2 regions of the Rarobacter incanus genome follow, and region 1 is predicted to be linked to the other one. Evidence: predicted binding sites of a transcription regulator. Region 1 holds the regulator's gene; the other holds the start of a gene.
The links. Region 1 encodes HrcA, which represses chaperone genes, less so after heat shock. Its sites were predicted from a motif close to TTNGCACTCGNNNNNNNCGAGTGCNAA; they were not measured.
Positions count from the first base shown of each region.

Region 2: the regulator HrcA is predicted to act here: its motif matches at 4,258-4,284, upstream of groL (chaperonin GroEL).

Region 1 covers NZ_VFNV01000001.1:682,837-698,978, forward strand. Annotated here, with positions in the region: gene ybeY (rRNA maturation RNase YbeY) at 1-361, opposite strand, end outside; gene FB389_RS02875 (PhoH family protein) at 370-1,323, opposite strand; gene FB389_RS02880 (histidine triad nucleotide-binding protein) at 1,377-1,733, opposite strand; gene FB389_RS02885 (16S rRNA (uracil(1498)-N(3))-methyltransferase) at 1,752-2,510, opposite strand; gene dnaJ (molecular chaperone DnaJ) at 2,507-3,622, opposite strand; gene hrcA (heat-inducible transcriptional repressor HrcA) at 3,658-4,698, opposite strand; gene FB389_RS02900 (DUF3097 family protein) at 4,796-5,665, opposite strand; gene FB389_RS02905 (acyltransferase family protein) at 5,671-7,608, opposite strand; gene hemW (radical SAM family heme chaperone HemW) at 7,692-8,960, opposite strand; gene lepA (translation elongation factor 4) at 8,957-10,849, opposite strand; gene FB389_RS02920 (maleylpyruvate isomerase family mycothiol-dependent enzyme) at 11,078-11,860, shown strand; gene FB389_RS02925 (glutamate synthase subunit beta) at 11,909-13,381, opposite strand; gene FB389_RS02930 (transglutaminase family protein) at 13,481-14,326, opposite strand; gene FB389_RS02935 (alpha-E domain-containing protein) at 14,323-15,255, opposite strand; gene FB389_RS02940 (circularly permuted type 2 ATP-grasp protein) at 15,249-16,142, opposite strand, start outside.
Region 2 covers NZ_VFNV01000001.1:1,129,249-1,145,390, reverse strand. Annotated here, with positions in the region: gene FB389_RS04890 (serine/threonine-protein kinase) at 1-561, shown strand, start outside; gene FB389_RS04885 (DsbA family protein) at 734-1,546, shown strand; tRNA gene FB389_RS04880 (tRNA-Thr) at 1,664-1,736, shown strand; gene FB389_RS04875 (DUF3263 domain-containing protein) at 1,873-2,160, shown strand; gene FB389_RS04870 (LytR C-terminal domain-containing protein) at 2,221-2,922, shown strand; gene FB389_RS04865 (glycoside hydrolase family 15 protein) at 2,919-4,226, opposite strand; gene groL (chaperonin GroEL) at 4,438-6,060, shown strand; gene FB389_RS04855 (HD domain-containing protein) at 6,212-6,910, shown strand; gene FB389_RS04850 (sensor histidine kinase) at 6,900-8,675, opposite strand; gene FB389_RS04845 (response regulator transcription factor) at 8,699-9,421, opposite strand; gene FB389_RS04840 (NYN domain-containing protein) at 9,537-10,142, opposite strand; gene FB389_RS04835 (cold-shock protein) at 10,276-10,659, shown strand; gene FB389_RS04830 (DUF3027 domain-containing protein) at 10,656-11,798, shown strand; gene FB389_RS04825 (hypothetical protein) at 12,174-13,016, shown strand; gene FB389_RS04820 (DUF2530 domain-containing protein) at 13,199-13,468, opposite strand; gene serC (phosphoserine transaminase) at 13,469-14,587, opposite strand; gene FB389_RS04810 (iron-dependent transcriptional repressor DtxR) at 14,718-15,419, shown strand; cyclic di-AMP (ydaO/yuaA leader) riboswitch at 15,553-15,716, shown strand; gene FB389_RS04805 (C40 family peptidase) at 15,714-16,142, shown strand, end outside.

The DNA.
Region 1 (16,142 bases):
GGTGCAAGATGCCGTGGGTGGTCAACAGCAGTAGTTCCTCGACCGTCGAGTGACCGGCGATCTGCGCCTGGCGCACCGCCACCTCGGGACACAAGACGATGTCTCCTAGCAGGCCCTCGGGAGCAGATTCCGCCTCCGAGCCCGGTCGCAGTTCGTCCATGGGGAACGATAGGACATCCGTGGGGCCGGGCTCGTCCATCCACTTGACATGCAAGTCGGTCATCGCGTCGGCGTCGACAAAGACAATTGCGAGTTCGGTTTGCGGGTGCAGGTGCATCTGCGCCATCACGTACTGCGCGAGCGCCGAAAACTCCGCCTCGTCCACCTCGAATCCGGACTCATTATTAACCTCAACGCCCACGCGCGCTACTACCTCCGACCAGAAACACGATTGATACGCCCATCACTTGATGTGACCTCCCACCTGCCGTATGCGTCGATGATGTCCGCCACGAGCCGATGCCGCACCACGTCCGAGGAGGTCAGATGGCAGAACGCCACATCGTCCACTCCCATCAGCACGTCCTCGATCGTGCGCAGCCCCGAGGCGATCCCGCCGGGAAGGTCCACCTGCGTCACGTCCCCGGTCACCACCATCCGCGAGTTGAAGCCCAGGCGTGTCAGGAACATCTTGAGCTGTTCGACTGAGGTGTTCTGCGCTTCATCGAGAATGATGAAGGCGTCGTTGAGGGTGCGCCCACGCATGTATGCGAGCGGAACCACGTCCACGGTGCCTTGCTCGATCAGCCGCGGCAAAAGGTCCGGGTCCATCATGTCACGCATCGCGTCATACAGCGGGCGCAGGTACGGGTCTATTTTCTCGGTCAGGGATCCGGGCAGGTATCCGAGGCGCTCACCGGCCTCCACCGCGGGCCTTGTCAGGACGATCCGACTGACCTGTTTGGCCTGCCAGGCCTGCACCGCCTTGGCGACCGCCAAGTAAGTCTTGCCGGTGCCCGCCGGGCCGATACCGAAGGTGATCGTATTGGCGTCGATCGCGTCGACGTATCGGCGTTGGCCGACGGTCTTGGGACGGATGGACTTGCCCCGGTTGGATACGATATCCATGCTCAGAACCTCGGCCGGCCGGATCGGCCGGTCGCCCCCGAGCATGGTGGCCGAACGCCGCACGACGTCGGGGTCCAGGGCCACGCCCGCCAGGACCAATTCGACCAGTTCGTCGATGAGACCGGCCGCCACCGGCACCTGATCGCGGGGACCGCGCAAGGAAAACTCGTTGCCCCGGACATGAAAATCGATGGCCGGGAAGCTGTCCTCAAGGGCCCGCAGCACGCTGTCCGAATGCCCCAGCAACGCCGCCATCGAGACGTGCGCGGGGACGGCGATGCTGTGGACGGACTGCGCAGACGACGAACTCACGCGGGTGACCACCCCAGTTGCTCACCGGCTATCACATGCGCGTGAACGTGGAAGACGCTTTGCCCGGCGCGCGGCCCGGAGTTGAATATCAGGCGGAATTGGCCGTCCGCGAGCGTCCCGGCGACCTGATCGGCCAGGCTGACCATCTCCGCGAGCAGATCGGCGTCACCGGCCGCGACCTGCGCGACGTCGCCGTAGTGCGCCCTGGGAACGACCAGGACGTGCACGGGAGCTTGCGGGTCGATATCGCGAAACGCGATCACGTTGTCGCTGGAGGCGACCACATCCGCCGGTAACTCGCCCGCGACGATGCGGCAGAACAGGCAGTTGGTGGAATCGGTGGGAGTCGTCATGGTTGTAAGCCTAGCGCGTCACGCCCATGCGCCACAGAGCGCGTTGGTTGCGGCTATGGCGGCCGCCCCGGCCGTCGAGGTGCGTAGCACGTTATCGCCGAGCTTGACTACCACGCCGCCGGCGGCGACCAGGCTTGCCGTTTCCGCGGTGCCGATGCCGCCCTCCGGACCCACCACCAACCACATCGGGGTAACGTCGGCATCGACAACACCAACGAGCGAGCGGGTCGCCTCCTCGTGGAGTACGAGGACCCGCACCCCGGTGGCTACTGCTTGCGCAACCTGCTGCGCCAATCCTCGCGAATCCACGACCGGGTGCACCCGCGGCAGCCACGACCTGCGCGACTGCTTGGTCGCCGCGCGAACCGCGTCGTGCCATTTCGCCTGGGACTTTTCCGTGCGGTCCCCGCGCCACCTCACTACGCAGTTCGCCGCCTGCCACGGGATCACCGCGCTCACGCCCAACTCGGTGGCCGTCGAGATCGCGAGTTCGGCGCGATCTGCCTTGGCTAGTGCCTGCACCAGGGTGATCTCTATCGCGGGCGGTGGCTCATGGGTCACTTGTGCGACGCGAACCGTCAACGACTTGCCGTGGTTTACCTCGACGCTCCCCGCGATTCGCAGTCCGTCCCCGTCTACCAGGTGGATGGATTCTCCCGCCCGCAGGCGTTGCACCATCGCGGCGTGGCGGCCCTCGTCCCCTCCCAGCACGATCGAGTCACCCGCGCTCGGCACGCCCCCGCCCACGGGCTTGTAAAAAAAGGTGGGCGCGCTCACTGGCGGCCAGAGAGCTTCTCACGCAGCCGCGAGAATACGCCCTTGGAAGTCGAGTGCACGCGCGCGGCCGGCCGCTCTTCGCCGCGCAGGCGCGCAAGTTCTCGCAGCAAGTCGCGTTGCTCATCGGTGAGTGCTTCGGCGATCTCGACCTCGACATGCACGTCCAGGTCACCGCGCGATTGAGAGTGCAGGCGCCCAACGCCCAATCCGTGCATCGTCAGCACCTCATCGGGTTGGGTGCCCGGTGGGATGTCGAGCGTCTGCGTGCCATCGAAGGTTTCGAGTTCGATAACGGTACCCAGTGCCGCGGCCGTCATGGGCAGCGTCACGGTGCAGTGCAGGTCATCTCCCTGGCGGGCGAAAACCTCGTGATCGAGCACGCGGATCTGCAGGTACAGGTCGCCGGCCGGTCCGCCGCCGGGACCCACCTCGCCCTTCTCGCGGAGCCGCACGCGGTTTCCGGTTTCCACCCCCGCAGGGATTTCGACCGTCAGGTCTGTCTCGGAACGCACGCGCCCCTGGCCAGCACATTCCTGGCAGGGGGAGGGCAGAACCGTGCCGTGTCCGTCGCACATGGCGCACGGCGCCGACGTCATGACCTGGCCCAGGATCGAACGCGCCACGCGATTGACCGATCCGCGCCCGTGGCATGCCTGGCAGGTTTGGGGGCTCGTCCCCGGTGCGCAGCACGAGCCCTGGCAGGCCGGGCACACTACCGCCGTGGTCAGCGGGACCGTTATCTGCGCACCGAACACGGCATCGCGCAGGTCAACCGCGACCTCCTTGAGCGCATCCTGGCCGCGACGGGTGCGCGGCACGGGCCCCTGCGAGGCGCCCCCGCCGCCGAAGAACGTCTCGAAGATGTCCTGGAAGCCAAAGCCTCCGGCGGCGCCGCCCCCCGGGGCACTGGGGTCAACGCCCATGTCGTACTGCTCGCGCTTTTGCGCGTTCGACAGTACCTCGTAGGCGTGGGTGACTTCCTTGAAGCGGTCCTCCGCCCCGGGGCCGGCGACATCGGGGTGCAGCTCGCGAGCGAGCTTGCGGTAAGCCTTCTTGATCTCTTCGAGCGATGCGGTGCGGGAAACCCCGAGCACGGAATAGTAATCAGTCACTGAGTCTTGCAGTCCTTTGTGTTGGCGTAAGTTCGCTATGCGGCGACGAATCGCGACAAGTAGCGGGCTATTGCGCGCACGGCGCTGATGGTCGAGGGATAGTTCATGTGCGTGGGCCCGATGGAGCTGATCGTGGCGACCAGATCAGCCCCGTGACCGTAACCGGAGGTCACCACCGACGCGTGGGCCAGCGCGTCAACCTGCGTTTCCTTACCGATGCGGACCGAAACCGGAGCCGTGTCGTGCGCCATCTCGGTCAAGAGGCGCAACAGCACGACCTGTTCTTCGAGGGCCTCAAGGACCGGCCCCAGCGTGCCACCGAATTCGATCTTGTCGGCCAGGTTCGCCGCCCCGGCCGCCACGATCCGTTCCTCGCGCTCCTCACCCAGGGCGTCCAGCACCGTTTGCGCCACCCCGAGAGCGAGCGGCCGGATGGCCGGGCGCACGGCCTGCGCGCATTCGTTGATCGCGGTCGCCAGTTCGGGCAGCCTCTTGCCGTCCGCGGCGCGATTCAGCTCCCCGCGCAGGTCGGCCAGGTCCTCCTCGGTTACCTGCGATTCGAGAGTAGTGATGCGTTGCTCGACCCGTCCGGTGTCCGTGATGATAACGACGAGCAACCTATCGGCGGACAACGCCACGAGCTCCAGGTGACGCAGCGAACTGCGCCGCAGGGACGGGTATTGGACGATCGCAAGCTGCCCGGTCAGCTGCGCCAGCAACTGGCTGGATCGCGCAATCACATCATCTAGATCGATGCCGCCGCCCAAGAATGCTTCCACCGCACGGCGTTCGGACGCCGACATGGGCTTGATGGTCGTGAGCCGGTCGACGAAAAGCCGGTATCCCTTGTCAGTCGGGACGCGGCCAGCAGAGGTGTGGGGCTGGGCGATGAGCCCCTCGTCTTCCAAAATCGCCATGTCGTTGCGGATGGTGGCAGGCGAGACGCCCAGCCGGTACCCCTCGGCCACCGATTTCGATCCGACCGGCTCGTGGGTTGCGACGTAGTGCTCGATGACGGCCCGCAAGACGCTAATGCGACGCTCGGCGGTCGTTAGACGCGGTCCTGTGTCCGTCACGAAGCTCCCTTCGGCGATTTTGCTTTGCGCTGGCTGCATGTTCTTGCAAGGACGAGGCCACCTCCCACCTGGCACTCACATCCTTAGAGTGCCAATCTTACGCCGGTTCCGGATCGGTAGTCACGAAATCGATGAGGTTTTCCACAGGCCCGAGCAGTTCGGGTTCGAGATCGCGATAACTGTTGACTCGCGAAAGGATGGCGCGCCAGCCGTCGGCAACGTCCTCCTGCGTCGCGTGGGCCAGTCCCAGATGCGCAAGAATTCCGCGCTTCCATTCGACAGTTCGCGGTATCTGCGGCCAGTTTTCCAGCCCCATAACCCCCGGCTTCACGGCCTGCCAAACATCGACATAGGGGTGCCCGACGACCAACAGCGCATCTTGCGGCCACTGCCGGCGAACATGCTCGACCATTATGGATTCCTTCGAGCCTGCGACCAGGTGATCTACCAAGACCCCCACGCGAGCATCGGGCGTCGGCGCGGTGACCTGCAAGACGGCCTCGAGGTGATCTACACCCCGCAATATCTCGACAACGACTCCCTCTATCCGCAGATCGTCGCCCCAAATGCGTTCGATGAGTTCCGCGTCGTGCGTGCCCTCGACCCAGATCCGCGAAGCCCTCGCCACGCGCTCGGGAGCATCGTGCACCGCCACCGACCCGGAGGCCGTACGCGTGGGGCGCGCTAGCGCTGTTCTAGTTCCGGGGGCAATCAATGTGACGGGCTTGCCGTCGATCCAAAATCCCGGGCCGAGCGGGAACGTGCGAACGCTGCCGCGCCTGTCCTGCAGGACGACAATGTGCTGTCCCCCGGACTTCTCGACGCGAACCACCGCCCCGACCCATCCGGTCATTACCTCCTCAACGACGAGCCCGCGCCGCGCGGGCACCTCAACGCTGACGGGTTTTCTTTTGTGATGCGGGGTGCGGCCCGAAAGCACGTCGGCCGAATACCGATCGAAACTCATACCCGTCAAAATACCGTCTCCGGCACTGCCTTGAGCGCGTCCACGACCAAGTCAGCGTAGATTCCGGTCTTGTTAGGGTACGGATGTATGCCGTCGGGCCCGAACGCGCCCGGGTGCTCGTTGGCAACAGCGTCCCAGTCCGCGACGAAGACGTTCTTGTATTTTTTCGGCGCGGCGCGCAACGCCCTATTTGTCGGTTTGATCCAACTGCGCTGTGCATGCCCCGTCAGAAATACGATCGCGCGGCCCTTACCTACAGCGCTTACGACGTCGGCAATGATCTCTGCGTCGATCGTGGAGTTTGTCGCCAAGGCAATGACGACATAGGGGCGCAATTCGCCGCTGTCGCGAAGATCCTTGATGATGCCGGGAGCGGCGTTCATGCTCCGTCCCACCTTTGCAAGGATTCCGATCTTGGGCAGTTCCTTTTCGAGTGCTTGGGCAGCGGCGAGCGTTACCGAATCGCCGATAATCGTGGTGTTCTTACCAATCGGTTTGGGAGCAACAGCGCTTTGTTGCGGTGCGCTCGTCTCGCCTTTCGCGGCGTCGCCTGTCTTCTTGGTGGAGCTATCCGCGGACCGGGCCCCAGCAGCGTCTTGTTCGCTCAGCGCCTCCACGAAAGCCTGCCCGGCGGCCAACTGCCGATCCAATTCCGTTTGCGTCGGGGCCGTAGCCACCGCGTGCGCCGTTCCCCCCACCGCGAGGATCGTGGCGGCCCCGATCGAGGCGACCACCCGGCGCGTGTGCGCGGGCGCGTTGGCCCGCAAGGCCTTGACCGCGCCGACGGCGGTCAGCTTGAACCCGAGCGTGCGAACGGGTTGCTCAACGAACCGATACGACAGGGCGGTGATCACGAACGTCAGCGTCACGATGAGGACCTGTCGGACCCATTCGGGCCAGCCGCCGAGGCCGTAATAGGCGATAACGACGAGCGGCCAGTGGTACAGGTAGAGGCCGTAGGAGCGCTGCCCAACCCACGCAAGCGCACCGCGTTCGGCCCGCTGCGCAAAATTGGGCAAGCACAGCAGCGCGGCGATGATCACGGCCGCGCTGAGGCTGGCGAGCGTGATTCCATAAATGTAGGTGGCCGCCGACGACCATTGCAGGTACGCCGCCGTGCCCGTAATGATGCCCGCCGCCGCGATCGCCGCCGCGCGGGCCGTCACGTGCGCCCGCGCCGTGCGCCGGGCGCGCAGAATCATGCGCCATCCGCTTCGAGACGATACCGCGGCGGCCAGAGCCGCCCCTAGCATCAAACCGGCAAGGTGCGTGTGGGTTCCGTAGTAGACCGCCGACGGGTCGTCCTTCACGCTCCCGGCGATGGCCATGGCGACTGCCGATAGGGCAGCGATGGAAAGCGAAGCCAACGCCACATACCGCAATGGTCTGGCATCGGTAGCGTCGCGCAGTCCGCGGCGCCGCCGCGAACGCATCACGCCGAGGACCACCGTGAGGATGAGCGGCCACACCAGGTAGAACTGTTCTTCCACCGCAAGCGACCACAGGTGGGTAAACATCTCGGGGCTAAAACCTGACGCATAGGACGACCCGGCCGCGATATACAACCAGTTCGAAGTGAACGTCAGCGCGCCGACGATCTGCCTGCCGATCCCGACCAGAATGTCCCCGCCGATCAGGCCCGCGATGGCCGTGCCCGCAAGCACCGCGGTCAGGAGTGCCGGCAGGAGCCTGCGGGCTCGTCGCAACCAAAAGCGACCCAGATCGATGCGCCCGTTCGCCTGCCATTCACGCAGAAGCAGGCCCGTGATCAGGAAGCCGGAAACGACGAAGAACACGTCGACCCCGATGAACCCGCCGGGCAGCCATTGCGGGAAGATGTGGTAGACCAACACCAGCACGACGGCGAGTGCGCGCATGGCATCGAGGCCGTAGATGCGCCCTGCGAAGGGGTGCGCTTCGTCTCGCTTGCTGCCTTGTTCCATCGCCGCGTTGTGCCCCCGTAGTCGCCCGCCTAAACCACCTCATGATAGGCGGGCCGTGCGACATTTCGGCGGAATTGCGGGCGTCAGTCGCGTGTCAGTCGCGTCACAACTCCGTCGGCGAGCAGCCGCCCCCTGCGGGTCAAAACCAGGAACCCCGCGATCGCCGCGTGCCCATCGATGAGCCCCTCGGCGATCAATGCGGGGATTTCCGCGCGAGCGGACGGGGGCAAGTCCTGAACCGGCATCCCCGCGCGAAGGCGTATGCCCAGCATCATGGACTCGAGTTCGCGCGCGGCTGGGTCGAGCCATTCCAGGCCCGCCGCAGGCGACAGCCCCGCCGTCACCCGCGCCGCATAGGCGCGCGGGTGCTTGACGTTCCACCAGCGGAGCCCTCGTCGGTCCTGATCGTCCCCCCTGGACAGGCCACCGAGGTAGGAATGCGCTCCCGGACCGACGCCCCACCAATCGTGCCCCCGCCAATACGCCATGTTGTGCAGGCAGCGGTGATCAGCCGCATCATCCGTGCGCGCCCAGTTGGAGATCTCGTACCAGCAATACCCCGCCGCGGTAAGCATGTCGTCCGCCAGCTCGTACTTGTCGGCCTGATCATCCGCGCTAGGCATGCCCACGGCGCCGCGCCGCACCTGCGCCGCCAACTTGGTGCCCGGCTCGACGGTCAGCGCGTAGGCGGAAATGTGGTCTGGTCCCGCCTCGATCGCGGCCCGCACGCTCGCTCGCCAATCGGCCAACGATTCACCCGGCGTGCCGTAAATCAGGTCGAGTGATACGTCCAGCCCCGCCTGCCGCGCCCACGACACGCACGGTCCGATGCGTTCGGGCGCATGGGTGCGTTCAAGGGTCGCAAGCACGTGCGGCACCGCGGACTGCATCCCGAACGACACCCGCGTGAACCCGCCGGCGGCCAGCTCTTGCAGGTAGCGCAGATCCACCGAATCCGGATTTGCTTCCGTGGTGACCTCCGCGCCGGGCGCAATGCCCCACTGCTGGCGGATCGCATCGAGCATGGCGACCAGGTCGGATGCGGGCAACAATGTGGGAGTCCCGCCGCCGAAGAACACGGTGCTTACCTGCCTGCCGGGGTATCCGGCCGCTCGCATCGCTTGCCCTGCCAGCTGGACTTCCAGGGCGGCCACCGTGGCATAGTCCCGCTGGCTCGCTCCCCCACCCAGTTCGGTCGCCGTGTATGTATTGAAGTCGCAGTACCCGCAACGCACGCGGCAAAACGGCACGTGGACGTAGACGCCGAAGGGATTGCTGGCATCGCCGAACTGACCGTCAGCCAACGGACCCCCCGCCGGAACCTCCTGGCCGGAGGGGAATGCGGGGCTCACTTCTTCTTAGCGTCCTTCGACTCTTTGGTCGATTGCTCGGAGGAAAGCGCGGCGATGAATGCTTCTTGGGGGACATCGACACGCCCGATCGTCTTCATCCGCTTCTTGCCTTCCTTCTGCTTTTCGAGCAGCTTGCGCTTACGCGAAATATCGCCGCCGTAGCACTTAGCCAACACGTCCTTGCGGATGGCGCGGATGGTTTCGCGGGCGATGACCCGCGAACCGATCGCGGCCTGCACCGGGACCTCGAATTGCTGGCGCGGGATCAGTTCCTTGAGCTTCGCCGTCATCATGACGCCGTATGCGTAGGCCTTGTCCTTGTGGACAATGGCGCTGAAGGCGTCGACCTGTTCGCCCTGCAGCAGGATGTCGACCTTGACCAGGTCGGCTACCTGCTCGCCGCTCGGTTCGTAATCGAGCGATGCGTATCCGCGCGTGCGCGACTTCAACTGGTCAAAGAAGTCGAAAACGATTTCGGCCAGCGGCAGTGTGTAGCGCATCTCGACGCGATCCGCCGACAGGTAGTCCATCCCCAGCAGGTCGCCGCGGCGCGTCTGGCACAGCTCCATGATGGCGCCGATGAACTCGCTGGGCGCCAGGATGGTCGCGCGGACCACCGGTTCGCGCACCTCCTTGATCTTACCCCCGGGGAACTCACTGGGATTGGTCACGTGTACCTCGGATTTGTCCTCCAAGACGACGTCGTAGATGACGTTGGGCGCGGTCGAGATTAGGTCCAGGCCGAACTCACGGTCCAACCGTTCGCGGACGATCTCCAGGTGCAGCAGGCCCAGGAACCCGACGCGGAAGCCGAATCCCAGCGCGACGGAGGTTTCCGGTTCGTAGTTGAGCGCGGCGTCGTTGAGCTTGAGCTTGTCCAATGCGTCGCGCAACGCCGGGTAGTCGGATCCATCGATGGGGTAGAGCCCGGAAAAAACCATCGGCTTGGGGTCGGAATAGCCGGAAAGCGGCTCGGTGGCCCCGGCCTGCAGGCTGGTGATCGTGTCGCCCACTTTGGACTGGCGAACGTCCTTGACGCCCGTGATGAGGTAGCCCACCTCGCCCACGCCCAGACCCGCCGTCGGGATCGGCTCCGGCGAAATGACACCAATCTCCAGCAGCTCGTGCGCGGCCTTGGTCGACATCATCGCGATGCGTTCGCGCGGGCGCAGCGCCCCATCGACGACGCGAACATAGGTAACGACGCCGCGGAATGTGTCGTACACGGAATCGAAAATCATGGCCCGGCACGGCCCCTCGGATTTACCCTGCGGCGCGGGCACCACCCGAACGATCTTGTCCAAGAGCGCCTCGACGCCCTCACCCGTCTTACCCGAAACCTTCAGGACATCGGCCGGATCGCATCCGACCAAACCGGCAATCTCCTCGGCGTACTTTTCGGGCTGCGCCGCCGGCAGGTCGATCTTGTTGAGGACCGGAATGATCTCCAGTTCGTTGTCGAGCGCCAGATACAGGTTCGCAAGCGTCTGCGCTTCGATGCCCTGCGCCGCATCTACCAAGAGCACCGCGCCCTCGCACGCCGCGAGCGACCTGGACACCTCGTAGGTGAAGTCCACGTGCCCGGGGGTGTCGATCATGTTGAGCGCGTACGCGCGCTCGGTGCCGTCTTCATCGCGCACCGCCCACGGCATCCGCACGGCCTGCGATTTGATCGTGATTCCGCGTTCACGCTCGATATCCATGCGATCGAGGTACTGCGCGCGCATGGCGCGTGCCTCAACCACGCCGGTGAGCTGGAGCATGCGGTCCGCCAGCGTGGACTTGCCGTGGTCGATGTGCGCGATGATGCAGAAGTTGCGCAGCAACTTAGGAGCCGTCGCGGCCGGTTGGATGGCGCGGGCGGTGGCGGGGCTCGGGATTGGTGACACGGTCTTTTCAGGCTCCGAATCGTGAGGGGTAAGGGCGACGGGCGCGCCATGCCGGTGGGCGGGCGACGCTATACGGCCTCCCATTCTTCCACGGAAAACCCGGCTCGGTCGCAACGCATTGCCGCGCGCTTACCAATGGCGCAACGCCGCCGACACCGAAATCCCGCCTCGGTCGTGGCGCCTTCGCGCGTTTGCGGTCGTGGGATGACTGGGCCGCATAATTGCCATATGACCGACGAGTTCCCCGCCTCCCCTCCCCCCGCCGCCACTGCACCCAGCACCTGGTCTGGGCCCGCTGCGCACCCCGCTGCCGCCGACCACCTATCGACGCTGCGCCTTGGCCAGTCATGGGTCCGGAACCTTCTTGGGGGTGCCGACCCCTCGGCCCCGGTGCCCTGGTGCGGAACCTGGCAGGTCGCCGACGTCGCGCTGCACCTTGGAACCGTCCACCTGTGGGCGGCCGCGATGATGCGCGGGGTTGACATCGGCGTGCACGATCCCGCAGCTCCGCGCGACCGCGAGTCGCTGGTCGACTTCTACGATTTCGCTGCGAACATTCTGTGGGATTCGTGCGTGAGCCTGGACGCGGATCGCCGCGCGCTCACCCTGGACGGTCCCGGCCCGCCGGGATACTGGTGGCGCAGGCAGGCCAACGAGACACTGATTCACGCCGCGGACATTGCCCGCAGCCTCGCCGCGGACGAAACGCTCAACCAGGTCAGCGCCGAGCAGTGGGACGATGTCACCGATGAGGTCGTGTCGTCGCTGGCGCCCCGCCAGGTGCGGTTGCAGCGGCTTGCTCCCCCGGCGACCGCCATCGCCTTCCAGTCGACCGACACTGCGGCGCGGTGGGTGTGGGGCCCCGGCGACCCGGTGGCGAAGGTCAGCGGGCCGTCCAAGGATGTGGCCCTGACCTTGTGGGGGCGCACCTCCCCGTGGTTCGCGGCCCCCGAGATCGAGGGCGATGAGGATGCGGCACGCCGAGCGCTCGCCTCGAAGCTAACGCCGTGATGCTCCCCCGCGATGGGTGAGGATCGCTTCGCGCTATCCGGCAAACTGCTACGCGCGCAGTGGCTGCTCCGTGGCGCCGATGGCGTGCGGCAGCTCCGTGCGCCCCATCAGGTACTTGTCCACCTCCGCGGCCGCAGACCGGCCCTCGGCGATCGCCCACACGATAAGCGACTGGCCGCGCCCGGCGTCCCCGGCGACGAACACGCCGTCGACCTGGGTCGAATAGTCGTCCGCGCGCTCCACGCGGCCGCGCTCATCGACGCCCAGGCCCCAGTCGCGGCCCATCTCGGCCCTATCGACACCGACGAATCCCATGGCCAGCACCACTAGCTGCGCCGGCAGCCGGATCGGGGCACTCGAAATGGGAACGAAACGTCCCGCGTCGAATTCGACCTGTTCTAGCTCGATATGCGTCACTGAGCCGGATTCGTCCCCCAGCAAACGACTGGTCGACACCTGGAAGAGCCTTTCGCCGCCCTCCTCGTGCGAGCTGGATACCTTGAAAATTGCTGGGTGGATCGGCCACGGTTGGTTAGCGGGGCGGCCGGCCGGCGGCTGCGGCATGATTTCCAATTGAGTGATGGATCGTGCGCCCTGGCGCACGGCGGTGCCGATGCAGTCCGATCCGGTGTCGCCGCCGCCGACGACGATCACGTCCAGGCCGTTTGCGTCGTAGTGCTCGGTCACGTCCTTGCCAAGCGCCTTGCGCGTCGCGGGGACCAGGTAGTCCATGGCCTGGATGACCCCACCCAGCTCTCGCCCGGGGACCGGCAGATCGCGCGGAGTCGGCGAACCGATCGCGATCACCACGGCTTCGTATTGCTCTCGCAACTGGGCGATCGTCGTGTCCTTGCCGACGTCGATTCCGCACCGGAACGCCGTCCCCTCGGCGATCATCTGATCGATGCGGCGGTCAATGACCGACGAGGCCATCTTGAACTCCGGTATCCCGTACCGCAAAAGCCCGCCGGGCGCGTCGGATCGTTCATACACGGTCACCTGGTGCCCTGCGCGCGTGAGTTGCTGGGCGGCCGCTAGGCCCGCGGGCCCGGAGCCGACCACGGCGACGCGGTTGCCGGTGTGCCGGTTGATCACCATCGGCGTTATCAGTCCGCGGCTGAAGCCCTCCTCCGCGATCGCCACCTCGATGTTGCGTATGGTCACCGCGGGGTCATTGATCGAAAGCACGCATCCGGATTCGCACAGCGCCGGGCACAGCCGACCGGTGACCTCGGGAAGATTGTTGGTCGCGTGCAGCCGCTCGACCGCATCCTCCCAGTGGCCGGTGCGCACCAGGTCATTCCATTCGGGCACCAGGTTGCCGAGCGGGCAGGAAAAGTGGCAGAACGGGACCCCGCAGTCCATACAGCGGCTGGCCTGCCGCCGGGTCATATCCAGGCCTGCCGCGCCCTCGGGCTTGCTGGGGTGCACCTCGGCAAAGTCGCGTATCCGCAAAGGTACGGGTCGGTCCAACGGCAACTCACGGTTGCGCGTCCGCAAGAACCCGCGCGGATCTGCCATCGAAGTACCCCTTTGCTAACGTGCGACTAATGTGGCAACGCTAGCGGGTGACTTGGGCGCAGGCGGGGAACGAAAGTCCCGGCGAGGGGGCTCTCGTCCCTAATTCTTTAGTGTCATGGCAACGGATACATCCAGTTCGGACCGGCCGCCGCCCGCAAACACTCCCTTGAACGGAGGGACGTCATCGTATTCGCGCCCGCGCCCGACCACGACGTGCTGGTCGCCCGCCACCACCCTGTTCGTCGGGTCGTAGGGGCGCCACGAACCGGCCCACCACTCGACCCAGGCGTGGGATTGGCCGACTACCGTTTCCTGGTCTAGATCCGCAGCCGCGCGCGGGTCGTAATAGCCGGACACATACAGCGCCGGAATTCCGACCGAGCGCAACGCCCCGACGGTCAGGTGTGCGATGTCCTGGCAGACGCCCTTGCGCTCCTGCCAGGCCTCGCTGGCCGGGGTGTGCACGGTGGTCACGCCCGGAACGTATTCCATCGCGTCGCGGATGGCGTCGCTGATCAGCAGCGCCGCCTGGTGGGGGGAATTGCCTTCGATGCAATCCAGCGCCAGCGCGCGCACGTCGTCGGGAACCACGGTGACGTGCGAATGCGTCAGGTATACCGACTGCCGGTCGCACAGCGCCGGATCGCGCAGGTCTTCCCAGGTCGCGCTCGGATCATCGAACCCCTCGGGGCCGGCCAGTTCCACCAACGATGCGGCGACGAGCGTGAGGTGATCGTGGGGGCGCAGGACCTCGAACGACACCACGCGCGTGCCCCAATAGTCCGTGTAGTCGTAGCGCGATGACAGCGGATCGATGTTGACGCTGACATCCACGATCCGTTGACCGCGTCCCGCAACGGGAATCATGCGCGCCTCGTTGTACGACGCGCGGACCGTGTCCTGGTACTTGAACGCGTTGGTGTGGACAACTTCGTAGCGGTTCACAGCGCCTCCTCCACCCATTCCATCGCGACTTCGGTCGGGAAATACCGCTTCCTGATGGCATCGGACGCGGCGGCGCACGCCAATTGGACGCGCTCCATTGCCGTCGGCAGCTCACTCATCAGCTCGTGTGGGCGCGCGTATTCCAAAGCGACCCGCGCCAGTCCGAGCTCACGCAAGGCCTCGTCCGTCACCCCGTATCGGTCTTCATTCGGGTTGAGCGCGCGCAGGCATTCCTCCGCCCGCGTCAGGGCATTCACGATCGACCTGGGAAACAACCGGTCCAGCACCAAGAATCCCGCGGCACGTTCGTCGCTGGCGCGGCCGCGGTAGGTGCGCAGGAACGCCTCGTAGGCGCCGCACGATCGCAGCATCGTCGTCCACCCCGGGCCGGTGGCACCCAGGTGAGCCTGGGAGGTGATCAGACGTGCCGTCATATCCGCTCGTTCGATGGAGCGGCCCAGGATCATAAACAACCAGGTTTCATCGTGGCTTGTGCCGGAATCCTGGACGCCGGCAACGACCGCAGCGCGTTCCCGCACCCAGGAAAAGTAGTCGTGCGGCGTCGAATTGCGGATCAAGCCCACGACGCCGTTGCGGGTGGTGTTGAGGCATTCCCACAGTTCTGTGGAAACGATTTCCCGGGCGCGCCTGGCATTTTCTCGCGCCGCGATCAACGCCCCGGCGATGGCGGATGGATTGTCGCGGTCGTGGGCAAGGATTTCCAGCAGGTCGGACTTCGTCACGAGCGTGCCGTCGAGCGGCACCGGCCGGTCCATGATCGTTAGCAACGATCGGCACGCCATGTCTTCTTCTGCCCACGGGTCCTCGGAGAGCAGCTGGACGTGCACGTCCAAGATCCGCGCCGTGTCGTCGGCGCGTTCGACGTACCTTCCGATCCAAAACAGCGATTCGGCGATGCGGCTCAGCATGTCGGCCCCCCAGATGCGATGTCGCTAGCTTGCTGTTGTTGTTGCTGCTGTTGGTTGAGAGCCAACGAGGCCACCGTCGAATCGTGCGGGTTGGTGGTCAGCGGCACGCTTTCGGCAACTCGCGAATACCCCGTTGCCGCGGGCTTATCGGGGCGCCGGCCCCGCCCCGTTCCCAGCACCCAGGTGTCCTTCGACCCGCCGCCCTGTGACGAGTTGACGACCAGTTGCCCCTCCGGCAGCGCCACGCGAGTCAGGCCGCCGGGCAGCACCCACACGTCGTCGCCGTCGTTGACCGCGAACGGGCGCAGATCGATGTGGCGGGGGGCCAGGTGCCCATCCACCCAGGTGGGTGCCGTCGACAGTTGGACGACCGGTTGCGCAATCCATCCGCGGGGGTCATCGACCAGCTTTGCGCGCAACTCATCGAGTTCTTTTCGTGAGGCGGCGGGGCCGACGACGATACCCTTTCCTCCGGATCCGTCGACCGGCTTGACGACCAATTCATCCAACCGGTCCAGCACCTCGGACAAGGATTGCGGTTCTTGGAGGCGCCATGTCTGAACGTTCGGGATAATCGGTTCCTCCGCCAGGTAGTAGCGGATCAGGTCCGGGACGTAGGTGTAAACGAGCTTGTCGTCGGCGACCCCGTTGCCTACGGCGTTCGCAATGGTGACGTTGCCCTGGCGGGCAACGTTGAGGAGCCCCGGCACGCCCAGCAGTGAATCCGCACGGAAATGTACCGGATCGAGAAATTCGTCGTCCACGCGCCGATAGATGACGTCGACACGGCGGCGCCCCTCCGTGGTGCGCATCCACACGCGGTTCGAGGCCACGAAGAGGTCCGAGCCTTCGACCAGTTCAACGCCCATGAGTCGTGCCAGCAGGGA
Region 2 (16,142 bases), 450 kb from region 1:
CCGCTGCTGGTGGCCGCCGCCAGCTGGCCGGGGCCCGTGCTCATCGTCTTTGGGATTGCCTGGCTCGTGTTCCGGCTGGTCGGGGTCGTGTTCGACTCGGTGCACTCGCGGCGCGAGGCGCGCGGCGGCATCTCGGGTTCGGATGGCGTTGTGCAGGGGCTGCTGGCGCCGTGGCTCGCCATCCGCGCGCTCGTGGGCGCGGTGCCCGCGGTCCTGGTCACGATCGCGGGCCTGCTCCCCACGGGCGGCCTTGCGTGGTGGATGCTTGACAACCACAAGGTGGTCGTGGGAGCGGGGCCCGACAGCGACCCGCAGGCCTATCAATGGGTTCTCCTGGGGTCGGCCGTCGTGGTCTTCGTCTTGATGTGGTTCGGGCCGCTGACCGGGCTGACGCGATTGGGTGCGCGAATCGTCGTCAACAAGGTGATCCCGCGCGGTTGGGGGACGGCCACGGCCTGGGTTGTCAGCGCGTTGGTAACCTTCATCCTGTGGCAGCTGATGGTGAGCAGCCATGTCCCGGTGTGGGCGCCATTTCCCGGTCCGCCGCACCTGGTGTGGTGAAGAACTCGTTCATAATCAAAGATTCCGGCAGGGGAGCTCACAGGCCCGGCAAATTTTCAGGCTATTTCGATAGCATCCGTCCGATCCCAACGATTGCTTGCGCCAAGGGCGCCGCCCCGCGGGGCGCAACCTATCGTGAGTGCAGCAACCCGACCAGCAGGAGATAGCAAACATGGCCGCAAATCAGCCATCCAAATCTGAGCTTCGTGAGCAGGCGAAGAACAAGGCCGCGGCGCTGCGCGCCGAACAACTCAAGAAGGAAGCGCGCGTGCGGCGAATAACGCTGCTTTCGATCATTTTGGGGCTGATTCTCGTGGCCGCGCTCATCGCGGTTGTCGTCGTCAATGGCAACAAGAAAAACACTGTCTCCGCAGACGCTGCGGGCCCGACCGTCGCCACTGGTGTGAACGGCGGAATCCCATTCGGCAAGGATGGCATCGCCGGAACCACCAACGAGGGCGCGATCAACGTGGAGGTCTACGCGGACTTCCTGTGCCCCTGGTGCGGCAAGTTCGAGGAAACCAACAATCCGACCCTTAACGAGTACCGTGAAGCGGGCAAAATCACCGTCGTGATTCACCCGCTGTCGATGCTGTCGCGGGGATCTAAGACCGCCTACTCTTCGCGTTCGGCCGGCGCCTTCGCCTACGTTGCGCAAAACGAGCCGGATAAGGCGCTCGCCTTCAACCAGACCCTGTACGACAACCAGCCCGACGAGTCCGGGTCGGGGCTGACCGACGACGAGATCGTGGACCTCGCTAAGCAAGCCGGTGTATCCGACACCGTCGCCGCCGCGAGCGTCGGCGGGGAATTCATCGACTGGACGATCAACAATTACACGCGGGCCACGCAAAACACCGTGGCGGCGGGCGAGGACGGGTCGTTCTCCACCCCGACGATCATCATCAACAACACGAAGTACGCGGGGAGCCCAACGGACGCCGATGCGTTCAAGGCCGCCTTGGACGCGGCCGTTGGTTCGTAACGGACAGCCGCTTGCGCGGGGTTGGCGGCAGGTTGTGCGGGCGTAGCCCCGCTCGCTTTCGACCTGCCGCCAACCCGAACGTGACTCGGGCACCGATTTTCGGTAGTCTGGGCGCGCGCCGCCTTAGCTCAGTTGGTAGAGCATTCGCCTTGTAAGCGAAAGGTCGTCGGTTCGAACCCGACAGGCGGCTCCGCGAGATTCGGCCCCTGACCTGCGAAAACAGGTCGGGGGCCGATGTGTTTTTGCGGCGCGTGCGATCCCACGCACAACTGACAGACGCCGGTTTCCAGGAGGAAGATGCCCCGCGGGCGGTTACCATGGAACCCATGTCTGAGCCGCAATTCGAAGCCGACCGCGAGGCGCCTGGCCTCAGCGAAATGGAGATGGCGATCCTCGAATTCGAACGGGGATGGTGGAAGTTTGCGGCGGCCAAGGAGCAGGCCATCGCGGCGGAATTCGCAATGAGTCCCACGCAGTACTATCAGCTTCTCAACAAACTCATAGACACGCCCGCGGCGCTCGCCGCGCAGCCGCTGCTGGTAAAGCGTTTGCGCAGGATGCGCGAAGCGCGCCAGCGTGAACGGAGCAGCGGGAGGCGGGGAACTCGTCAGTAATCCGGCGCAATTGAAGCGCGCTAACGCCACCTTCACGGCAATTACCGGTAACCTGTGCTGGTGACCAAGGAATACCAATATCCCGCGGACGAGTTTGACGTTGCCTCAGTTGACGGCGGGCCCCAGGGGGCGCATCGCGCCAAACCGTCGCGGGCCAAGGCGTGGATCGTTGCACTCATCGTCCTGGTCCTGGCGGGTGGCTTGGGGTATGCGGCAGCGACTTATGGCCCATCGCTCTTGGGACTGACCTCGGAAGAGATCGCTGACACCGTCGGAATCGAGTCGCAGACCGTGACGTCGAGCGCAACGACGTCTGCGGCAACGGATTCGGCGTCGACCGCCGCAACCCAGGGCGGAACGGATGCAAGCACCGATGCTGACGCCGGCAAGGACGCGGCAGCGGATGCAAGCCAGGACAAGGACGCCACGAAGGACGAGGCCAACGACGAAGCGGGCAGCGACGCCGCTAGCGCGCAGGCAACCGTCGATAAGTCGACGGCCGTTCGCGTGTTGAACGCGACCAGCACAAAGGGCCTGGCCGCGGGCGCAACGACCAAACTGAAGGCCGCGGGATGGTCCAGCCTGACGGCAACGAACTACAAGGGCAACGCGGTCAGCGCGTCGGTCGTCTACTTCAAGACCGATGCCGACGAGGCAAACGCGAAGAGCGTCGCCAAGACGCTCGGGATATCGAAGACCCTCAAGGTTCCCGCGCTGACGGGCTCCGTCTCCGCGATCCTGGCGAGCGACTACCGCAACTAGGAATCTCGCGTCGCCGATTCCAACCGGATGAGCGTCAGCAGCACCAGCGAGTCGCTCCACCCCAGGGGGGCGACGGCGGCCGGGGAGCCGTCCGCCAGCACCTTTTCGGGAATAGAGCCTACCGTGGTCAGGTGTGCGCCGATCCAGTCGATCCAAGCGTAGGCCTCGGCGGGATCGCCGTTGTAGGCCGCGCTGAGCGCGTTCACACCCACCGAGGGGGTCCAGGAAATCCCGTCGTTGCGCCAGGAACCGCCGGGGGCAAGGCCGCCAGCGGGACGCATCATCGCGGCGAGGGCGTCCTTGCGGGCCTGGGTGGCTCCGGGCAGTGCGCTCGACACGAACGGCGGGGCGATGAACGCGGTCGCGCCGTCGGACGCGGTTTGGCCGATGCTGCCCAGGTACCCGCGATCCCGCGGGTATCCGAAGGAGCCGAAGGCTGCGACAACCACCTCGCGGTAGCGCGCAACGACACCTGGCGCGACCATCCCCAGATCGGCCCCGGCCTCCAGCCCCATCAGCGCGGATGCGGCGGTACCGAGGGTAACGCGGTGGGAGCGGGTCTCCCAATAGTCGGGCGAGGCCGGGGGCAGCCGCGTCCCGTCCACCGTGGTGCGCAACAGGTACCCCACCGATCGGCGCAATAGGGGCGCTGTTTCCGCATCGAAGGCGGCCACGTCCGCGGCGGGGATTTGCGCCCGCACCATCGCGGTGGCCCACATCGCCCACCCGGCGGCGTCGTACTGCTGCGGGCGCGCATCGGGCACTCGCCCCGAGTCGTCGGGCAGGTAGCGCGCCTGGAACGCGCCGTCGTCCCCCTGCACGCTGCCGAGGAACCGCAGGATCCCTCGCGCCTGTGCGAGGTGCCCCGTCTGCGCGAATGCGACCGCCGCGAAGGCGCCGTCGCGTGGCCACACATAGCGCCACTTCGGGTCCCAGCCTGCAACAGCGGCGAACGCCTGCGTTCCGTCGTCCAGGCGTACGGGCACCGTCAGCGCCCGTAGATCAAGCAGCGCGCGCCGCGCCAGTGCCTCGTAGCGCGTGCCCGCGCCGGGCACCGTGCCCTCGCCCAGCCACAGGATTTCTTCCAACGAGGCCCCCGCCCCCGTTTCCCCGGCCGGAATCTCCGTGCGCGTCCCATCGGGTTCGACTCGGACCCCGGCGGAGATAAGGGCGATGTGCGCGGTCGTTGGCGCGGCGGGCGTGCAAGACGTGCCCAGCAGCGAAACGACGACGGCGACTCCGATCGCGCGCGCGCCGCGCCGCCACGGGCTGCGCGTGTCCGCGGCGCCAACGCTCCTTTTCACGCTCACAGCGTAGCGACATCGGCGCATTCATCTTGCACTCGCCAGTGGAGAGTGCCAATAATGGGGTTAGCACTCTTGGACTGAGAGTGACAGATTTGCCGATCATCCGGTGAGGTTCGATGTCGCGCGTGATGTGAACGCGCGGCGCGGGCCGTCCGTCGCGGGCACCGGGTGATCACTCCGACCAGCCACAAATGGAGGAACACTCCCCATGGCAAAACTCATTGCCTTCGATGAGGAAGCCCGTCGCGGTATCGAGCGTGGGCTCAACCAGCTCGCCGACACCGTCAAGGTGACCTTGGGACCCAAGGGACGCAACGTCGTTCTCGACAAGAAGTGGGGCGCACCCACGATCACCAACGATGGTGTATCCATCGCTAAGGAAATTGACCTCGAGGACCCGTTCGAGCGCATCGGCGCCGAGCTCGTCAAAGAGGTTGCCAAGAAGACGGACGACGTTGCCGGTGACGGCACCACGACCGCAACCGTTCTGGCCCAGGCACTGGTGAAGGAGGGCCTGCGTAACGTGGCCTCCGGCGCCAACCCGATCGCTCTGCGCAAGGGCATCGAGAAGGCAGTCGCCGCCGTGACCCGCGAGCTTCACTCCCTGGCCAAGGACATCGAATCGCAGGACGAGATCGCGGCAACCGCCGCCATTTCGGCCGGTGACGAGGAGATCGGTCGCCTGATCGCGCAAGCGATGGAGACCGTCAAGAAGGAAGGCGTCATCACCGTCGAGGAGTCGAACACGTTCGGCCTCGAGCTTGAGCTCACCGAGGGTATGCGCTTCGACAAGGGCTTCCTCGCCCGTTACTTCGAGACCGACCCCGAGCGCCAGGAAGCGGTTCTGGAAGACCCGTACATCCTGCTGGTCGAGTCGAAGATCTCCAACGTCAAGGACCTGCTGCCGCTGCTGGACCAGGTCATCAAGCAGGGCAAGGCGCTGCTGATCATCGCCGAGGACGTCGAGGGTGAGGCCCTGGCAACCCTGGTGCTGAACAAGATCCGCGGAACGTTCAAGTCCGTTGCCGTCAAGGCTCCTGGCTTCGGCGACCGTCGCAAGGCGATCCTGCAGGACATCGCGATTCTGACCGGCGCCACGGTCGTCTCCGAAACCGTTGGGCTCAAGCTGGAAACCGTTGGCCTGGACGTGCTGGGATCGGCCCGCAAGGTTGTCGTGACCAAGGACGAGACCACCATCATTGAGGGTGCCGGGGACGCAGAGCTGATCGCCGGCCGTGTCAAGCAGATCCGCTCGGAAATCGAGAAGTCCGACTCCGAGTACGACCGCGAGAAGCTCCAGGAGCGCCTGGCCAAGCTCGCCGGTGGTGTCGCGGTCATCAAGGCGGGTGCCGCAACCGAGGTCGAGCTCAAGGAGCGCAAGCACCGCATTGAGGACGCTATCCGCAACGCGAAGGCTGCCGCTGAAGAGGGCATCGTCGCCGGTGGTGGCGTGGCGCTGATCCAGGCCGGCAACGTTGCTTTCGAAACCCTTGAACTCCAGGGCGACGAGGCAACTGGTGCTCGCATCGTGAAGGTTGCCATCGAGGCTCCGCTCAAGCAGATCGCCGCCAACTCCGGTCTTGAGGGCGGGGTCGTCGTCGAGAAGGTGCGCTCGCTGCCGGCCAACCACGGCCTGAACGCGGCAACCGGCGAGTACGAGGACCTGCTCGCCGCAGGCGTCACCGACCCGGTTAAGGTCACCCGCTCCGCGCTGGAGAACGCTTCGTCGATCGCGGCCCTGTTCCTGACCACCGAGGCCGTCGTGGCCGACAAGCCGGAGAAGGCCGCACCCGCCGCTCCGGGCGGTGAGGACTTCGGCGGCGGATTCTGATCCGCGGCCTCTAGGCCCGCAACGTAACGTTGCACACACGAGGGGTGCCACCCGGGTTTGCCGGGTGGCACCCCTCGTTTCTTGCGGGCGCTATCCCACCGTTCGGGCACCGCGGTTTGCAATATGGCACGCGGTGGACAACGCTTGGGGCATGCCCATACACGCCGACACGGCACCCTCGTGGCTCTTGACCGGATGGGTGCGCGCATGCCACGCGGAGGGCGCCACCGTGTCCGACGCGGCGTTGCTCGCAACCGCCCATGACCTGCTGGTGCTGTGGGACGACCCCTCGCGCAAGTACCACTGCATCACCCATCTCATTGACGTCCTGCGGCGGGTGGACGAGCTTGCCCAGGAGGCGCACGACGCCAACGCCGTGCGCCTCGCCGCGTGGTACCACGGGGCCGTGTTCACCGCGGACTCGGTGTCCGCCTACGAGAACAGGGCGGGGGAAAATTCGGCGGCCAGCGCCAACCTGGCGCGCGAGCAGCTTGCGGCGCTTGGCGTCCCCGGGGCGAACATCGAGCGGGTCGCGGAACTGGTGCACGCCGTTCACCAGCAGGCGGGCGGCGCGGGGCCCAAGGACAGCGACGCGAACGTGCTGCTCGATGCCGACCTGGCGGTTCTGGCGGAATCACCGCAGCGGTACCGCGCCTACATGACCGCGATCCGCGACGAGTACTGCGACATTCCGGAGGACGACTACATAACCACGCGGCTGCGAATCCTGGAGAAGATCCAGGGGCGCAAGCGTATCTTCTTGTCGCCCGGTGCCGCGGCCTGGGAGAAGCAGGCACGCGAGAACCTGGAAGCCGAAATCGTGCGGCTGCGCGCGAAGCTCAAGAAGTAGCGAGCGGGAGCTCGACCTCGATCGTCAACCCGCCACCGGGGGTGTTCGACGCCGCCGCGCAACCGCCCAGCGATGCAGCAATTGCGGCCACGATCGAAAGTCCCAGGCCGGACCCGCCCGAACGCCGGTCCCGCGAGGAATCGGCGCGGTAGAACCGCTCGAAGAGGCGCGGGAGCTGATCGGCGGATACGCCGGGACCGTGGTCGCGAACCAAGATGACGCCCATGTCCCCGCGCGTGCCGACGCCGAGCTCGACGGCCGTGCCGGTTGGGGTGTGCCGCACGGCGTTGCCCACCAGGTTCATCACGACCTGGCGCAGGCGGTCCTCGTCCCCGATGACGACGGCGCGGCCGCTGAGGGCGTCGCCCGGATCTATGTCCGAACCGTCCAATGCGGTCACCCGCACGCTGCGCGTCGCGTCCAGGGCGCCAAGGTCCATCGCCCCGTCGCGCGCTAGCGCGAAAAGATCGACGGGGTCGTGGCGGAGCGCTCGTCCCTCATCGAGGCGGGCCAGGGCCAGCAGATCCTCGACCAGCATGCCCATGCGCCGCGATGAGTCCTCGATTCTGCGCATGGTGTCATCCATCGCTTCCTGCGAGGTCAGCGCGCCCATGTGGTAGAGCTCGCCGTAGCCGCGGATGGTGGCCAGGGGCGTGCGCAGTTCGTGGCTGGCGTCCGAAACGAACTGGCGCATGGACGCCTCCGAGCGTTCACGGGCGTCGAACCCGGCCTCGATCTGGCTCAGCATCACGTTGAGCGAATGGCCGAGCGACCCCACCTCAGTGCTCTGCGGCATCGCCGGCACGCGCGCCGATAGGTCCCCCTCCGCGATTCGCGCGGCGGTGGCCTCGATGCGCCGCAGCGGCTTGAGGGAGGTGCGCACCGCAAAGTACCCGAATACCGCCCCGGCCAGCGCGATTGCCATCGTGGTCAGCACAAAGGCCACGCGGACCTGGTTCCCCGTGCGAACCGCGTAGGTGAGGGGCAGTGCGACGTACGCCATATCCGCTGTGTGGGCGTCGGAAATTCCCTGCAAAGGAATGCCAACCACGCGCCAGGTGGGCGTCGATAGCGTTGGCTTTGTGCCGCCCGGAGGCGTGATTCCCCGCGTCGTGAACGCGGTGGTCAGGCCCGTTGTCGAAATCGGCGCACCGTCCAGTGAGGGGATGCCGTTGGCAGCGACGTTGCTCTTGGCGCACAGGTACTGCGACTGGGCGGTCGATGGTTGCGTCCCGATGACCAGCGCGAAGCAGTAGTCGGTAGGCAGCGGATTGGTGCCGGTGGCGGCCTCCAGTGATGCCACCTCGCCGCGGTTGTACAGGCTGGTGGCGTTGTCGAAGAGCCGCTCGTCGATCTGGCGCTGCAGCAGTCGTTCGATTTGCATCGTCGAAAACGTTCCGACGGCACCGATGCCGCACACCAGCAGCAGTGTGATAACCGAGACGAGGCGAATGCGCAGCGGTACGCGCGCCCAGGCGCGGCGCAGCGTCGTGACGGTCGAACCGGCGGTTGCGCCACCCCGTTCCGGGGCATCGTTGGCCGATGCGTCGCCCGCGCGTCCGGGTCCCTGCGGGGTCGCTGCGCCGCCGGGTAGTTCACCTGCTGCGCCGGCGCCGGGGGGCGCCGCCTCGTTGTGCGGTGCCTGCGGCTGGAAGCGCGCCAGGCCGTCGCTCGCCTCTGCGGGCGCGGCGGGTGGGGCAGGCTGGGTCGCGGGCGTTGCCGCCGCGTTCTCGCGGGGTTTGCCTGGGGTGCCGGGGAAATCCACGTCGGTGTGCCGATCCGGGCCGCTCAGCGGCTGACCGGTTGGCGCATCAGGTATCCGACACCGCGCTTGGTGTGGATGAGCGGCTCGACCTCCTTGCCGTCCTCCGTCTTGACGTGGTCGATTTTGCGCCGCAAGTAGGAAATGTACGACTCGACGATGTTAGCGTCGCCGCCCCAATCGTAGTCCCACACGTGGTCGAGGATCTGGGCCTTGGATAGGACGCGACCAGCATTGAGCATGAGATATCGCAGCAGCTTGAATTCGGTGGGCGACAGCTCAATCATCTGCCCGGCGCGGGTCACCTCGTGCGAATCCTCGTCCATCGCCAGGTCGGCAAACCGCAAAATGGCGTCGTCCTCCGGGGCCTCGGGGCTGGTGCGTCGCAACACCGCGCGAATCCGGGCGACGACCTCTTCCAGGCTGAACGGCTTGGTGACGTAGTCGTCGCCGCCGACAGTCAGGCCGTTGATCTTGTCCTGCGTGTCGTCGCGAGCGGTCAGGAAGAGCACCGGCGTATGCACGCCCTTTTCCCGCAGTCGGCGGGTGACGGTAAAGCCATCGATGTCAGGCAGCATGACGTCCAGCACGACCAGATCGGGTTGCAGATCTGTCACCAATTGGAGGGCTGAACTGCCGTCCGCCGCTCCGTGCACCTCGAAACCGGCGAAGCGGAGCGAGGTGATGAGCAGTTCGCGAATGTTGGGTTCATCGTCGACGACTACGAGTTTTGCTTCGGGGCTTGCCATATACACAGCATCTAACTGCCCCCTGATAATTACCTGGGAGGTGGTTGGGTGTTCGTTGTCAATTTGTAGGATGCGCGATCGAAGCGTGCTGTGGCGCCAATCCCGGCCCGGCGGGCTAGATGAACATGGTCGGGTCGAACTCGTCGAGCGGGATGATGCGAACGCGCGGCAGCTGCGTGGTGAACGCGCCCACTACGTGCTCGAGGTCGTAAACCGTGACGCCGCGTTCCGAGAGGGCTGCCAGTTGGGAGGACACGAACTCACGGAACGCGATGACGCCCACGCGGTGGCCGCGGTCGAGTAGCGCGTCGAGTTGCGGCAGGAAGTCGCCGTCGTGGCTGGCCAAGAGCACATCCGCGGGCCGTCCAACCAACACGTCGAGGGTTCGTTGGATACCGATGTCAACGACCTTTTCGGTGGCGTCGCCGGCCAGCGGCACGGGACGGTAGTCCATCGCCAGCAACGCCTGCACGAAGTTGAGCGGCATCTGCCCGGAACTCGCGTTGAGGAAGAAGAGGTTTGTTGCCGGCTGTTCCCACAACTCGGCGGCGAATTCCGCGACGCGATCCCAGCGGGGTCGCTCGTCCGGGTTTGGCCTGCGCCCCAACACGCTCATGCCTAAGGTCGCGTCGATGTTCTCGCCGTCAACAATCAGATAAGTTTTACGTTCATTAAAATCGTTCACGATATGAGCGTACCCGGAGTCCAGGAGACAAGCCATTACGGGGTTTGCGGCGTGTAGACTGGTGCGTTCACTGATCGGCCATGGTGGCATGATCAGGTTGGGCACCTACACTATGAGTTGGGTGCCCGTGGCAATCCTGACAGTTTCGTTTCTATGAGTGAGGTCCTCCGTGCCTACCGGCAAAGTCAAGTTCTTCGATGCTGACCGCGGCTTTGGGTTCATTGAATCCGAAGACGGATCGCGAGTGTTCTTGCACGCCAACGCGTTGCCCGATGGGGTTACGTCACTCAAAAAGGGTGCACGCGTAGAGTTTTCCGTCGCGGACGGGCGCAAGGGTCCGCAGGCGCTGACGGTGACCCTGCTTTCGCCCGCACCGAGTGCTACCAAGGCGCACCGCAAGTCCCCCGATGACATGGCGGTGATCATCGAAGACGTCATCAAGATGCTCGACGAGGTCGGTGCACGTCTGCGCAAGGGGCGCTACCCCGAGGGTGCGCAGGCGGAGCGCACGGCAGCGGTTCTGCGCCGAGTCGCCGATGAGATCGAGGGATGACGGCTCCCGTGGCTGCCCGCCGTAAAGCCGCGAAAGACGCGGTGCTCGCCGCGTGCATAGATCTGGCGCGTGAAGCCGCCATGCAAACGGCCGACCGGCCGGGCGATGTGGGGGAGCACGTTTCGTTTGCCATGGTCGGCGAGCGCTTGGCCGTCCACAATTTTGCGTGCACGCTGCCGGGCTACCTCGGGTGGCACTGGGCGACGGTGGTTGCGCGGGCGCCGCGATCCCGGACCGCAACGATCTGCGAGGTGACGCTGCTCCCGGGCGACGGCGCCTTGCTCGCACCCTCGTGGCTGCCGTGGGCGGACCGGCTGCGCCCGGGCGATATCGGGCCGGGTGATGAGCTTCCCTTCCGCCCGGACGATCCGCGGTTGGAACCCGGCTACAAGCGAAGCGGCAATCCCGACATCGACGAGGTCGCGGTAGAGGAACTGGCCCTGGAGCGGACCCGCATTCTGAGCCGCGATGGGCGCGACGAAGCGGCGGCGCGCTGGTACGCGTCAGATCGCGGGCCCGCGACCGCGGTCGCCATTCACGCCAGCGCCCCGTGCAACGCGTGCGGCTTCTGGGTTCCTCTGCAGGGTGCGCTCGGCCAGGTTTTTGGTGTTTGCGCCAATGAATGGTCCTCCGACGACGGACGGGTGGTCTCGCTCGACCACGGGTGCGGGGCTCATTCGGAGACGGATACCCCGCAGGTACCGTCGCTGTGGGCGGACCCGTCGCCGCTCATTGATGAGTTGACGATCGACATTGAAGAAGCAGTAGGAACCGAGTCCGCCGAGGGCGGTGATAGTGATCCAGAACACAAAAATGTGGACGGCGATAAACCTATCGATTCAGTGTCTGGCGCGGTGTCGAAGCGCGCCAAGAATGCGCGAGGCAAGGCCGTTCGCGGGAAGTCGGGGCGTGGGGGCCTGGACGCCTCTGGTGCAGGCGCGACTGTAACGTCGCCTGCTGCCGATAAGGCGGCGGGCGCCGATGATGTGTCTGGCACCGATGACGCGGTGGGCACGGATGGCGCTGCGGGGGCCGATGATTCGGTGGTAGCCGATGACGCGGTGGGCACGGATGGTGCTGCGGGGGCCGAAACGTCGCCGCCGACCGGTGAGAGCGCGGACAATCCGCGCGATCTGTAGGTTTACCGAAGCCGAGGAGCCCGTTTTCGTGGCCAAGCCCCGCTCACATTCGTGAACGGGGCTTTCAAGTGTCCGGCAACACTCATAGGAAATGCATGGGATGAATTCGCGTGTCCCGGCGTGCGATACGCGGGTTTTGTGCGTAGGCTGACAAAAAGGACGATCGTTCGTTACCGGACATAAGTTCGCCGACCACGGTAATAATGGTCGTGAAACGCTGTTTGCGGGCGAAAAGCTCTCGACGTTACCGGGTGAAAATACCTTGATGAGTTCTTTTGTAAGGGAATTCCCAGTTGAATTAGATACGATGTGTCTAACACAAGTGGTATCCCGGGTTTCCCGGAACCTAATCCGAATGTAAAGGGAGGGTAAGAGATGCAGACGAATACGCGAGGTAACTCCGTTGCACGTCGGCGTCGCATGTCCGCGGCCGAGGTTCGTTCAGCAATGATCGACGCCGGGCGCCGCAGCATCTGGAACGCGGGTCTGACACTGGACCTAAACGACTCGCACTTCGACGATCTCATTCGCAGCGCGTCGGTTCCAAGGTCGTCGGTCTTTCGCATCTGGCAGACGAAGGCTGACTACCTGGTCGATCTGTACGAAACGCTGGGCGGGCCGCAGGGTGGCGCGCGCGGAAGCCTGTTCGCCGAGCAAATTCTCAAGGACGAGGTCTTCGCCCACGTTGAGGACGTAGCCGGGGAATTTGCGGGCAAGCTGGACACCCCGCAGGGACGCCGGTCGCTGGTTGAGGAGGTCGTGCGCCGCGGCGTCAAGGCCAGCTTCGATGCTTACACGGCGCCGTCGGAGTGGCAGACCTACGCGCAGATGATGATCTCGGCACCGGTGTTGACCGACCTGCCGGACGGCGCGCGCATCGCGGACACGCAGGTGCAGACCGAGCGCAACGATGTCATCGCGCGGCTCGCCGACCGCTACCGCGTGGTTTTCAACGACGTGCTGAACCTGCACCCGCGCGACGAGGAATTGCGTTACGAATACTTCGTGATCGCCGGCATGAGCCTGATCGAGGGCTTCGCGACCCGCGAGGTCCTGGCGAAGGCGGCCAGCGCGGATGCGGACCACGCAGTGCCGTCGCTGCATGATCTGTCGACCGCCACGGTCAAGCGCGTCGACCGCGACGGAGTCGAGCGCGAGTGGCTTCCGGTCGCTCTCGCCTACCTGGCGGTACTCGACACCTTCTTCGAGACGCGGTAGTAATCGTCGCGAACGTCACGAAGGCGGGGCGGCACTGGTTCTAAAGCCGGGTGCCGCCCCGCCTTCGTTCGTGCGGCCAGGGGCCTACTGGGAGGCGGGCCGGCCCGCCGTCGCGGTTCGCCGCGGCGGCCTGCGAGGGTGCACTAAAGCGTCCCCTGAGCGATTGCGATACCGCCGGCGTGTTACTTGCGCCGGCCGGCCAGGACCCAGCCGATCGAACACAGGCCGACTACCACGCCCGACACCGCGGTCGTCAAGCAAGAAAGAAAGCTATCCCCGCTCATGGTGCCGCGGGTCAGTACGACGATGGCCGCGACCGCCCAGGCCAGCGTTCCGGTGATCAAGAATGGCAGCAGGTTGCGGCGGCGTGCGGGCAGCGCCGTCCGGGACCGTGCCGGTGCGGGCGGCGCGGACGAACCGGCGTCTTGGGGTCGGGGGTCGCTGGAGGGCATCTAGCTCAGTCTCTCTGCGACGTACGCGATGCATTCGGTGAGGCGGCGCACGTCGTCCGGGTCGACGGCGGGGAACATCGCCACCCGCAGCTGATTGCGGCCGAGCTTGCGGTAGGGGTCGATGTCCACGATTCCGTTCCCGCGCAGGATTGCCGAGATCGCGCAGGCGGGGACCTCGTCGGAAAAATCGATCGTCCCGACCACGTTCGATCGGTGGGTGGGGTCCTGCACGAAAGGCGTCGTGTAGGGCGTGCTTTCGGCCCAGGCGTAAAGGATGCTCGCCGATTCGGCGGTGCGCCGCGTCGCCCAATCCAGCCCGCCGCGGTCGTTGAGCCAGGCCACCTGGTCGGCCAGCAGCACGAGCGACGCGATGGCCGGAGTATTCAGCGTCTGGTTGGACCGCGAATTGTCCAGGGCCGTCTTGAGCGAGAGGAACTGCGGGATCCAGCGGCCCGAGGCCGCGATCTCCTCGATGCGTTCGATGGCCGCAGGCGATACTGCCGCGAGCCACAGGCCGCCATCGGAGCCGAAGTTCTTTTGGGGCGCGAAGTAGTAGACGTCCGTGTTGGCTATGTCTATCGGCAACCCGCCGGCGGCCGAGGTCCCGTCAACGACGACGAGCGCGTCGGATCCGCCCAAACGGGTCACGGGGGCGGCCGCTCCGGTGGAAGTTTCGTTGTGGGGCCACGCGTAGACGTCCGCGCGCGGATCCGCGGCGGGCAGGGCCACCCAACCCGCCGGGCCGTCGGTAACCAGCGAATCGGCAAGGAAGGGAGCGGCCGACGTTGCCGCGGCGAATTTCGAGCCGAACTCTCCAAAAACTCCGTGCGCCGCGCGCTCGCGCACGAGGCTGAACGTGGCCGCGTCCCAGAAAGCCGTTGAGCCGCCGTTGCCCAGGATGATTTCGTAGCCGGCCGGCAGGTGGAAGAAATCCGCAAGTCCGCCGCGGATCGCGCCGACCAAGTCCTTCACGGGCGCCTTGCGGTGGGACGTGCCCAGCAGCGTGAGCCCGGCGGCGGCGAGCGCGTTCACCTGGTCCTGGCGCACCTTCGATGGCCCGGAACCGAATCGGCCGTCAAGGGGAAGGATCGAGGAGGGGATAGTTAGTTCAGCAGCCACAGGCACAACAATAGTGCGAAACGGTCGCGCATATGACCACTTGCCGTCCGTTGTCACGATATCTGGGCGTGCGCGCCGACCGGTCGCGATAGGCTAGTACGAGTGTTGGAGCAAGGAGCAGGAGGCCCCGATGAGTGACCTCATCGACACGACCGAGATGTACCTCAAGACCATCTACGAGCTGACGGAAGAGGGGATTGTCCCCTTGCGTGCGCGTATCGCGGAGCGCCTGGGGCATTCGGGTCCCACCGTCTCGCAGACCGTGTCCCGCATGGAACGTGACGGCTTGGTCGTCGTCGCGGGAGACAGACACCTCGAGCTGACCCCGCTGGGAATCGAAACGGCGACGCGGGTGATGCGCAAGCATCGGCTCGCCGAGCGGCTGCTCACAGACGTCATTGGCCTTGACTGGCCCCACGTGCACGAAGAGGCGTGCCGGTGGGAGCACGTGATGAGCGAATTGGTTGAGCGCCGCCTGGTCGAACTGCTAGAGCACCCCCACTTTGACCCCTACGGAAACCCGATTCCCGGGCTGGAAGAAATCGGTGAGGAGAAAACGCGGGAGCTGTTCAGGGATGGCGTGATCCCGCTCGACGAAGCGCTGCGATCGGTGGCCGATGGGGAGGCCGTCGTCAGGACGGTGAAGCGCATCGGCGAACCGTTGCAGCCGGATGTGGAACTGCTAGCCCAATTCGAGGGCGTGGGAGTGATTCCCGGGAATGCGATCGAGATCACTCGATCCAAGGATCGGTACGTCATGGGCGGGGTCGGAAGCGACTCGGTGGTGGATCTTGCCGCCGAACTTGCTAAACACGTGTTCGTTGCGGAGTAGCGCCGGGCGGGTCGGCACCCACCAAAGGTTAAATCTTCGTGACCTGACCGTGACATTCACCTTGAGGTGAGCTAACCTAAAGGGGCTTGGGCCGTACGGCGCCAAGCGACCCAAGCGGAACGCCAAACCCAGCCGCCGCTTGGAGCCTCATGCGAGAATCATCGGCTGGGACGGGGGAACCAACAGCGATCACGGAAGTGATCTTGGGGTGAAGTGCGGGCCGCGCGATGCGGACCGCGCCGGGCATTCTCCGCCCGAACCCGACAGCTCACCTCGGCGGCTGAGGAGACATTTGTGAGTAACACGCAACGTGGGCGCCACCGTTCTGACGCTCGGCCCGTGACACCGTTGTCGATTGCAACGCAGGTCGCAGGCCAAAAGGCCGCCGCGGTTGGGCGCGGGTCGGCCGTAGTCATCGCTTCATCGGGAATGCTGGTCGGTTCGGTAGTGAGCCCCGCGGGTGCGATCGCGGCGGAGCAAACAACGGCGACCGCCGATGCGCACTCCGTCGCCGCAGAGGCCGGATTGGGTGCCGCCGTTGTCACCCCCGTCACCGTCGCATCGAGCGTGGTGTGGGACGACGACGCCAGCGAGCTCAAGGTCAAGAAGGCGCCCAAGCCGGAAAAGGAAAAAGAGGTTGCGGCCACCGTCACCGCCCGGACGGCAACCGCGACGGCGTCGCGTTCGCAGACGCGGACCGCACTGGATTCCGGCGACGACTCC